Regions from separate parts of the Streptomyces sp. NPDC048142 genome, predicted to be linked through region 2. Evidence: riboswitches for the same ligand, from Rfam matches in the RefSeq annotation. Region 2 holds a riboswitch; the other holds the start of a gene.
The links. A riboswitch is a leader RNA that binds a small molecule or an ion and turns the genes downstream of it on or off. The one in region 2 is predicted to bind cyclic di-AMP.
Positions count from the first base shown of each region.

Region 1: another riboswitch for cyclic di-AMP. It lies ahead of ACGF2Y_RS20265 (peptidoglycan DD-metalloendopeptidase family protein); the one in region 2 lies ahead of ACGF2Y_RS15795 (transglycosylase family protein).

Region 1 is NZ_JBIDBC010000015.1:72,076-76,280, forward strand. Features, by position in the region: gene ACGF2Y_RS20250 (helix-turn-helix domain-containing protein) at 1-381, shown strand, start outside; gene ACGF2Y_RS20255 (DUF6126 family protein) at 446-619, shown strand; gene ACGF2Y_RS20260 (tyrosine-protein phosphatase) at 738-1,550, opposite strand; cyclic di-AMP (ydaO/yuaA leader) riboswitch at 1,996-2,156, shown strand; gene ACGF2Y_RS20265 (peptidoglycan DD-metalloendopeptidase family protein) at 2,160-3,131, shown strand; gene ACGF2Y_RS20270 (SGNH/GDSL hydrolase family protein) at 3,291-4,118, shown strand; gene ACGF2Y_RS20275 (STM4011 family radical SAM protein) at 4,154-4,205, opposite strand, start outside.
Region 2 is NZ_JBIDBC010000010.1:107,711-111,915, forward strand. Features, by position in the region: gene eno (phosphopyruvate hydratase) at 1-805, opposite strand, end outside; gene ACGF2Y_RS15795 (transglycosylase family protein) at 1,159-1,854, opposite strand; cyclic di-AMP (ydaO/yuaA leader) riboswitch at 1,857-2,039, opposite strand; gene ACGF2Y_RS15800 (transglycosylase family protein) at 2,331-3,452, opposite strand; partial or broken gene ACGF2Y_RS15805 (hypothetical protein) at 3,629-3,886, opposite strand; gene ACGF2Y_RS15810 (cytochrome P450) at 3,996-4,205, shown strand, end outside.

The sequences.
Region 1 (4,205 bases), on a different contig from region 2:
CAGCCGCCCGAACGGGGCGCGATCGTCCGCGGCGGCGGCTTCGAGGGGGCGGAGGCGGACGGCTGGATGTACCGGCAGGCCGGCGGATCCGGCCGCGCGATGCAGGCGCTGCGGGTGCGCGTTCCGTACGGGGCCCAGGGCGACCTGGTCCGGGTCCATCCCGGCGAGGAGTGGCTGTACGTCCTTGAGGGACGGCTGCGGGTCGGGCTCGGCGACACCGTCCACGACCTCGAACCCGGTGACAGCGCCCACTTCGACTCGCTCACCCCGCACCGGATCGCGGCCGTCGACCGCTGCGGCGCCGAGCTGCTCTTCGTCCACACCCTGCTGCAGAGTCCCGCCGCCGAGCTCTGCCTCGGCAACGCCCTCCACGCGCGCTGACCGGCCGTTCCCGCCGGCGGCATCCTTCGCTCCACCGGCCGCGAGGCCGACAGAGAGGACCGTCATGTCCGATTCCGAACACTTCGACCCGCTGGGCCCCGGACGTCGCGAGAACGAGGACCCGCAGGAGAAGCGGATGCCGCGCGGCGTGGTGATCCGTCTCTTCGCCTACCTGGTGGCGGGCCACATCATCGCGGGCTTCCTCTATCTGCTCTTCGTGGTCGCCGGAAGCAAGTGACGGCAGGCAGGTGATGGCAGGCAAGTGAAGGCGGGCCGGTGACGGTGAGCACGTGACGGCGGGCCGGTGACGGTGAGCACGTGACGGCGGGCCGCCGGCCGAATCGCCGCCGGCCGGGTCAGCCCTGGTCGAGCAGGCGCTCGCGCAGTCGTTCCCGGGTCCCGGGGGAGACCCTCAGCCCCTCGGTCAGGTAGCGGTCGGTCGTTCCCCAGGTCTCCTCGATGGCTGTGAACGCCGCCGCGAGGTAGTCGGAATGCGCCCCGAAGAGCGGGTTCAGCAGCTCCATCACCTCGGGAGACATTCCGGACTCGGACATATCGGTGCGCTTCACCTTGTACCGGCGGTGGAGGTCGTTGGACTTGAGGTAGTCCTCCTCGATCGCCTCCGGCTCGACGCCGACCGCCAGCAGGGCGATCGCGATCGAGAGACCGGCCCGGTCCTTGCCCGCGGCGCAGTGCATGAGGGCCGGGACGCTGTCCTCGGCCAGGGAGTGCAGCACGCGGCTGTGCTCGGCGGTGCGGTCCACGATCGTCGAGCGGTACATCCGGATCATGCGCTCGGCGCCCTTGCCGCCCGAGAGGATGGAGCGCAGCTGTTCGATGTCCCCGTCGCGCACCATGCGCCAGAACTCCGCGCCGTCGGCCGGGTCCGAGAGCGGAATGCTGACATTGCGGACACCGGTCAGCTCGATGTCGTACCCGTCGAGCTGGTGGTCGGCGGAATTACGGAAGTCGAAGATCGTGTGCAGTCCGAGTCCGCCGAGGAAGGCCGCGTCCTCGGCGGTGGCGTGCGCCAGGTGACCGCTGCGGTAGAGCCGGCCGAAGGCGGTGTGCCGCCCGTCCGTGGTGGGAAGACCGCCCACGTCGCGGAAGTTGCGGACTCCGGTCAGCGCGGTCTCTGTCGGCGGGACCTGCGGCACCTGCTGCGTCACGGTGGCTCCTCTGGGGTCTCTGGCGTCGGCGCGGCTCGCCGGCGAGGGCGCTCCCGTGACGATACGACATCGATTCGACAGAAAATCATCACGGTCGGGTACCCGGTGCGGGGTGCCACGCGGGCCGGGCTGACCCGGCGTCAGGGGTGGCGCCTGCGGCATGTCCGTATTGGTGTATTTCGCAGAACATGCCCCGCTAATGGGGGAGATGGGATTCCAGAGGTGAGCGGGATCATATCCGTGACGGACCGTGGTGAGCGCGTCCCGGGGCATTCCCGTTGCCCGTACGGAAATTCAAGATCCGTCATCCACGGAGTGTGACGGGAAATCCGGGGCGATATTGAATCGATGATTCAGGTGCGCAACCGGTGGCTTGTTCCTGTCGTCCTGACTCGTTTACGGTCGCCGCAATCCGGACGGACCGCCTAATCCTGCCGCCGCCCGGAATTCGCACCCACCCACTCACGCGTGGCAGGAGCGGGGGAACCAGGTAAGCCGCCGATCCGGAGCGATCCGGACCGGCTCGGGGTGAAGTCGCCGCAACGCGACCGGGCATCTCCAGCCCGAACCCGACAGCTCACCTCGCAGGCGCCGGAGAGGAACTTCCCCATGCCCGCAAAGGGTAAGCACCGTCGTCCGAAGTCCGGCCCGATCTCCCGCGGCGTCCTCGCCGCAGGGACCGGCGGCGCCGTACTCGCCCTCCCGCTCATCGGCGCCACCGTCGCGAGTGCCGCGGACCGGGCCGCTCCGGCCGCGAAGCCCGCCGCCGCCTCGGTCGCCGCCGCGCACACCGCCCCGTCGACCGCCCCGGCCGCGTCGAAGGCCGCCCCGAAGACGTACTCCGTCGTCCCCGGCGACTACCTGTCGAAGATCGCCGCCGAGCACCGGCTCAAGGGCGGGTGGGAGAAGCTGTACCAGGACAACCGCTCCACCGTCGGAGAGAACCCCAGCCTGATCCACCCGGGCATGAAGCTGACCCTCGGCGCCAAGGGCTCCGCCCCGGCAGAGAAGTCCGCGGCTCCCAAGTCCGCGGCTCCCAAAGCAGCCCCGAAGAAGGCCGAACCGGCACCCAAGGCCGCTCCGAAGAAGGACCCGAAGGCGGACACGGTCTCCGCCGACGACTCCGAGGGCTCCGGCAGCTCGACGCCGGCCGGCTCCTCCGAGGCCACCGGCTCCGGCTGGTCGGCCCCGCTGGCCAGCGCCAACGTCACCACCCAGTACCGCGCTTCCGGCGCCAGCTGGTCCAGCGGCTACCACACCGGCTCGGACTTCCAGGCCGCCTCCGGCACCCCCGTCCTCGCGATCGGGCCGGGTACCGTGGTCTCGGCCGGCTACGGCGGCTCGTACGGCAACGAGGTCGTCATCAAGCACGAGGACGGCATGTACTCCCAGTACGCCCACCAGTCCGCGCTGAACGTCTCCGTCGGCCAGACCGTCACCGGCGGCCAGCAGATCGGCCTCTCCGGCTCCACCGGCAACTCCACCGGCCCGCACCTGCACTTCGAGGTCCGCACCGGCCCGAGCTACGGCTCGGACGTCGACCCGATCGCGTACCTGCGTCAGCACGGCGTCTCCGTCTGACCGAGCGGGGCGAGAAGTGACGAGGGGCGGTGCGCGGCGGCGCACCGCCCCTCTCTTTATTCCGGCTTTACTGCAACTGACCGGGTGGTCTATCTCACCACGCGTCAACCCCGTATTACGGTCGCGTAAGTCACATCGAACGATGCAGGATAAGTGCTTGTGGCAGACGATTCGAGAAACAACCAGCAGCACATCATCGGGTCGTACGCGGCGATTGGCGACAGTTTCACCGAGGGAGTCGGCGACCCCGGCCCCGGCGGCACCTTCGTCGGCTGGGCGGACCGCTTCGCGGTCCTCCTCGCCGACCGGCTCCCGGCCCCCGACGCGGCGGCCGGCCCCGAGGACTCCCCGCACGGGGACTTCCGCTACGCCAATCTCGCCGTACGAGGACGTCTCCTCGACCAGATCGTCGAGGAGCAGATCCCGCGCGCCAAGGAACTGGCCCCCGACCTGGTCAGCTTCTGCGCGGGCGGCAACGACATCATCCGGCCCGGCACCGACCCCGACGACCTCGCCGAGCGCTTCGAGCGGGCGGTCGCCGACCTGAGCAACGCCGTCGGCACGGTCATGGTCACCACCGGCTTCGACACCCGGGGCGTTCCGGTGCTGCGCCACATGCGCGGCAAGATCGCCACCTACAACGTGCATCTCCGGGCCATCGCCGACCGCTACCACTGCCCCGTGCTGGACCTGTGGTCGCTCCGCTCGGTCCAGGACCGGCGCGCCTGGGACAACGACCGGCTGCACCTCTCGCCCGAGGGCCACACCCGCGTCGCGCTGCGCGCCGCACAGGTCCTCGGCCACGACGTGCCCGCCGACCCCGACCAGCCCTGGCCGCCGCAGGCCCAGCGCAGCCCCTTCGACGAGCGGCGCGACAACATCCAGTGGGCCCGCGAATACCTGGTGCCGTGGATCGGGCGACGGCTGCGCGGAGAGTCCTCCGGCGACCACGTAGAGGCGAAGCGTCCCGACCTTCTGCCGCTGTAGCGGTCGTAGCGGTCACGGCTCCAGCAGTCGTACGGTCATGGCTCCAGCAGGGGGAGCGCACGCCGGGGCGGGCTCGGCACCACGAGC
Region 2 (4,205 bases):
ACGCGGTCATCTCGGCGGCCGAGCGGGACTTGCCCTCGAACTCGTAGACGCCGTCCTTGTAGAACTCGGAAGCGGCGGCGTCGAGCGCGAGCGCCACGTCACGGCCCGGGACGTAGCCGGCCTCCTTGATGGCCTCGACGATGAGGTCCAGGGCGGCGCGGTTGGAGTCCAGGTTCGGGGCGAAGCCGCCCTCGTCGCCGAGTCCGGTGGACAGGCCCTTGGTCTTGAGGACCTTCTTGAGCGTGTGGTAGACCTCCGCGCCCCAGCGCAGGGCCTCGGAGAAGGACTCCGCGCCGATCGGGGCGATCATGAACTCCTGGATGTCCACGTTGGAGTCGGCGTGCGAGCCGCCGTTCAGGATGTTCATCATCGGAACGGGCAGCAGGTGCGCGTTCGGGCCGCCGAGGTAGCGGAAGAGCGGCAGGTCGGACGCCTCGGAGGCGGCGTGCGCGACGGCCAGCGAGACGCCGAGGATGGCGTTCGCGCCGAGCGAGGCCTTGTTCTCGGTGGCGTCCAGGTCGAACATCGCCTGGTCGATGAGGCGCTGCTCGGTGGCGTCGTACCCGACGAGCTCCGGGCCGATCTGCTCGATGACGGCGAGGACGGCCTTCTCGACGCCCTTGCCCTGGTAACGGTTGGGGTCGCCGTCGCGAAGCTCAACAGCCTCGAACGCACCGGTGGAGGCGCCGGACGGAACAGCAGCACGGCCCGTGCTGCCGTCGTCGAGGCCAACCTCGACCTCGACCGTGGGGTTGCCCCGGGAGTCGAGGATTTCCCTGGCTACGACGACGTCGATGGACGGCACGAGGCATCTCCTTCTGGGATATGACGCTGGTTGTGCAGGGTCACTGTGGCCTTGCGACACGAGCCTATCGGGCCCGGCCGCGTCGGCCAGCCGACCGCCCGCCTCCTGGGACGAAAAAGGACCCAAGGACCTGCATCACGGACAAATCTCTAGAAATCTACTGGGCAGTAACCAGTACTGCCGACAAGAAATGAACGAATGCGGGCCCCCGGACCCCCGCCGCTCGCGAAGACCCGGCCCGGCGCGCCGGGGGGGAAGAGCGCGCCGGGCCGGGAAGCCGTGCGGGGAGAAGTGCTGCCGGACGCCTCCCCTCCGGGGAGGAGGGCGACGGTCACTTCAGGTGGAGCTGACGGTCACTTCAGGTGGAGCTGCTGACCCGGGAAGATCAGGTCCGCGTCCTTGACGATGTCGTCGTTGAGCTGGAAGAGCTTGCTCCAGCCGCCCTTGACGCCTTCCTTCTGAGCGATGCTGCTCAGGGTGTCGCCGGCCTCGACCTTGTACTCGCCGTCGCCCTTCTGGACCTTCTCGCCGGTCGGGGTGGTGACGGTCTTCCTGGTCTCGGCCTTCTTCTCGGCCTGCGGAGCGGTGCGCTGCTCGCTGCGCGTGGTGGGCTGCTCGGCCTGGCGCTCGGGCTGCGCCTGGCCGGAGCCGGTGTTCACGCCCGGGTCCACCCCGTCGTTGGTGAGGCCGCCGGCGCCGGCGCAGGCCCAGGCTCCCGGGCCCTGCAGGTCGAGGAGCTTCTCGGCGGTGGCGATCTGCTGGTCCTTGGAGGCCAGGTCGGCGCGCGAGGCGTACTGCGTACCGCCGGCGGCGGCCCAGCTGGACTGCGAGAACTGCAGTCCGCCGTAGTAGCCGTTGCCGGTGTTGATGGACCAGTTGCCGCCGGACTCGCACTGGGCGACGGCGTCCCAGGTCTCGACGGAGGCGGCGGAAGCGCTGGTCGCGCCCATCAGCGGGACGGCGACGGCGGCACCGGTGACACCCGCGAGGGTGGCGATACGGGTGGCCTTGGACGGGCGGCGGTGCTTGCCCTTGCTCTTCAGCAGCATGGAAATCCCCTCACCGACGCCTACGAGGTGAGCTGTCGGGTTCGGGCTGATGAGTTGCCCGGTCGCACGGTGCCGCATGCGACTTCACCCCAAGCCGGTCCCGTACGTCCCCGTCGGTTCGACGAGGCGTCCGGACCCGGCGGCCTACCTGGGTCCCCCGCTCCTGCCTACGGCGCTTACGCGTCTGTTCCCTTCGACCGACGGCAGGATTCGGCGTGACGGTCGACGGGGCCCGCGGTGCGAGCGGCTCCGACCGTAAGCGCAGGCAACCCCGACATTCAAAGATGGACATAGGGGGCAATAACCCCGAACTCGCCGTGGCCGGCAGGCCGTTTCCGCAGGTCGGGCGCGATACGCACGGACCGGCCGGACGGGGCACGCCAGTTGAAGCAAAGAGACCCATGTCTCACTTACGCAAAAGTGGACATAGGCCTCTGAACTGCCCGAATTTCGGGGGCGTTTTCTCCCGGATTGGATCAGTTGGCGGCGGGCCCCTCGGCGCTCTCCGGCGCGACCCGATCCGTACTCTGGTCCGCACCTCGGTCCGCACCCTGGCCCGCGGCCTGATCCGCACCCCGGTCCGCGGCCTGACCCAGGCCCAGATCCAGGTTCTGGCCGGGCAGGATCAGATCCGGGTCGGAGCCCAGGAGGTCCTTGTTCGTCTCGTACAGGCCGGTCCAGCCGCCGGGAAGGTCCTGTGCGCCGGCGATGGCCCAGAGGTTGTCCCCGGGCTGCACCGTGTACGCACCGGCCGTCGCCGCGCCGCCGTTCCGCGCGTCGCCCTCGCCGCGCGAGGCGTGCCTGCCCGACTCGCGGGGGTCGCCCTCCCGGCCCGGGTCGGCCTCCTCGGGCGCGGGGGCGCCCCGGTGCTTGCCCGCCTTGCCGTCCTCGTCCGTCGAGGCGTCGGGGGCGCCGGAGGCCGGCGGGGCGGGGGGCGTCACCGAGGAGCCGGGGGCTTCGCTCCCCTTCTCCGTACCGCCATTGCCCTCCGTGTCCGCCGCGCCGCTCTTCCCGCGCTCGCCGGACCCATCCGACCCGTCAGACCTGTTGGCCCCATCGAACCCGTCCGACCCATCAGCCCCATCGGACCCGTCAGTTTCAGCCGACTTGCCGGATTCATCCGTTTCACCGGTTGCGTCCGCTTCGTCGGTCGGGGTCGTCGTCGGGGCGGGGGACGGGTCGGGGGACGGCGAGACGCCCGGGTCGACGCCGGGCAGACCGCCGTCCGTCGCGAGGCCGGAGATGGCCGCGCAGCTGGGCCACGCCTTCGGGCCCTGGTCGTCCAGGACCTTCTCGGCGACGGTGATCTGCTGGGACCGGCTGGCGAGGTCGGCGCGGGGCGCGAACGCCGTGCCGCCGTACGCCGACCAGGTCTCCTGCGAGAACTGGAGCCCGCCGTAGTAGCCGTTGCCGAGATCGGCGCTCCATGTGCCGCCGCTCTCGCACTCCGCGACCCGGTCCCAGGTGGTGGCCTCGGCCGCGTGCGCGCCGCCGGCGCCGAGCAGCGGGATGGCGATGGCCGATCCCGTCACCCCTGCGGCGACGACGATGGCGGGTGCCTGGCGAGGGCGGCGGTGTCTGCCGTTCGCGGAGCCCATGGGTATGCCTTCCGTGCGACTGACGAGCGAGTGACCTGAGCGCCGCGCAGCAGGAATCGGGTCCTGCGCCGGCACACAAGTGACGCGTGAGCAACGAGCGGCCGACGCGTCGAACCGTGAACCTAGCGGGACTCGAACGTATGTCACAAGTCGATGCAGCGCAGATCACGTGAAAGTCACAGACTTGACAGAGTGTCACTTTTTTCGGAACGGCCGACCGGCTCGAACTCGGCCGGAAGCGTGCGCAATCCCCGCATGATGAGCCCGCCGCGTCGGCGCAAATCGGCAGGTTCTCCCGCAAGTCGCAGGCCAGGAAGGCGTCTCAGCGGCGTGGCCGGCGCGGTCTGCCCCACCGGCCGAGCCTTCGTCAGCACCTCGGTGACATAACGCCAGGTCGCGAACTCCACCGGCCCGTCGAACCGCAGCGGTGCCTCTCCTGTCCGCGCCGGAGGCCTGCCGGCGCTCGCGGGGCTCAGGCCGCCGGGACGGCGGGAGCTGGCTAGGGGAGGGCGGGCGTCCGGTCGTCGTCGAGATCTCCACGCCATGCCGGTGGGCCCTCGCCGCACAAGCGCCCGATACCGTCGCCAGGTGAACGACACCCCGACTCCGGAACTCTTCTCCTGGGAGTTCGCGACCGATCCGTATCCCGCGTACGCCTGGCTGCGGGAGCACGCGCCCGTGCACCGGACGGAACTGCCGTCCGGGGTGGAAGCGTGGCTCGTGACCCGCTACGCCGACGCGCGGCAGGCACTC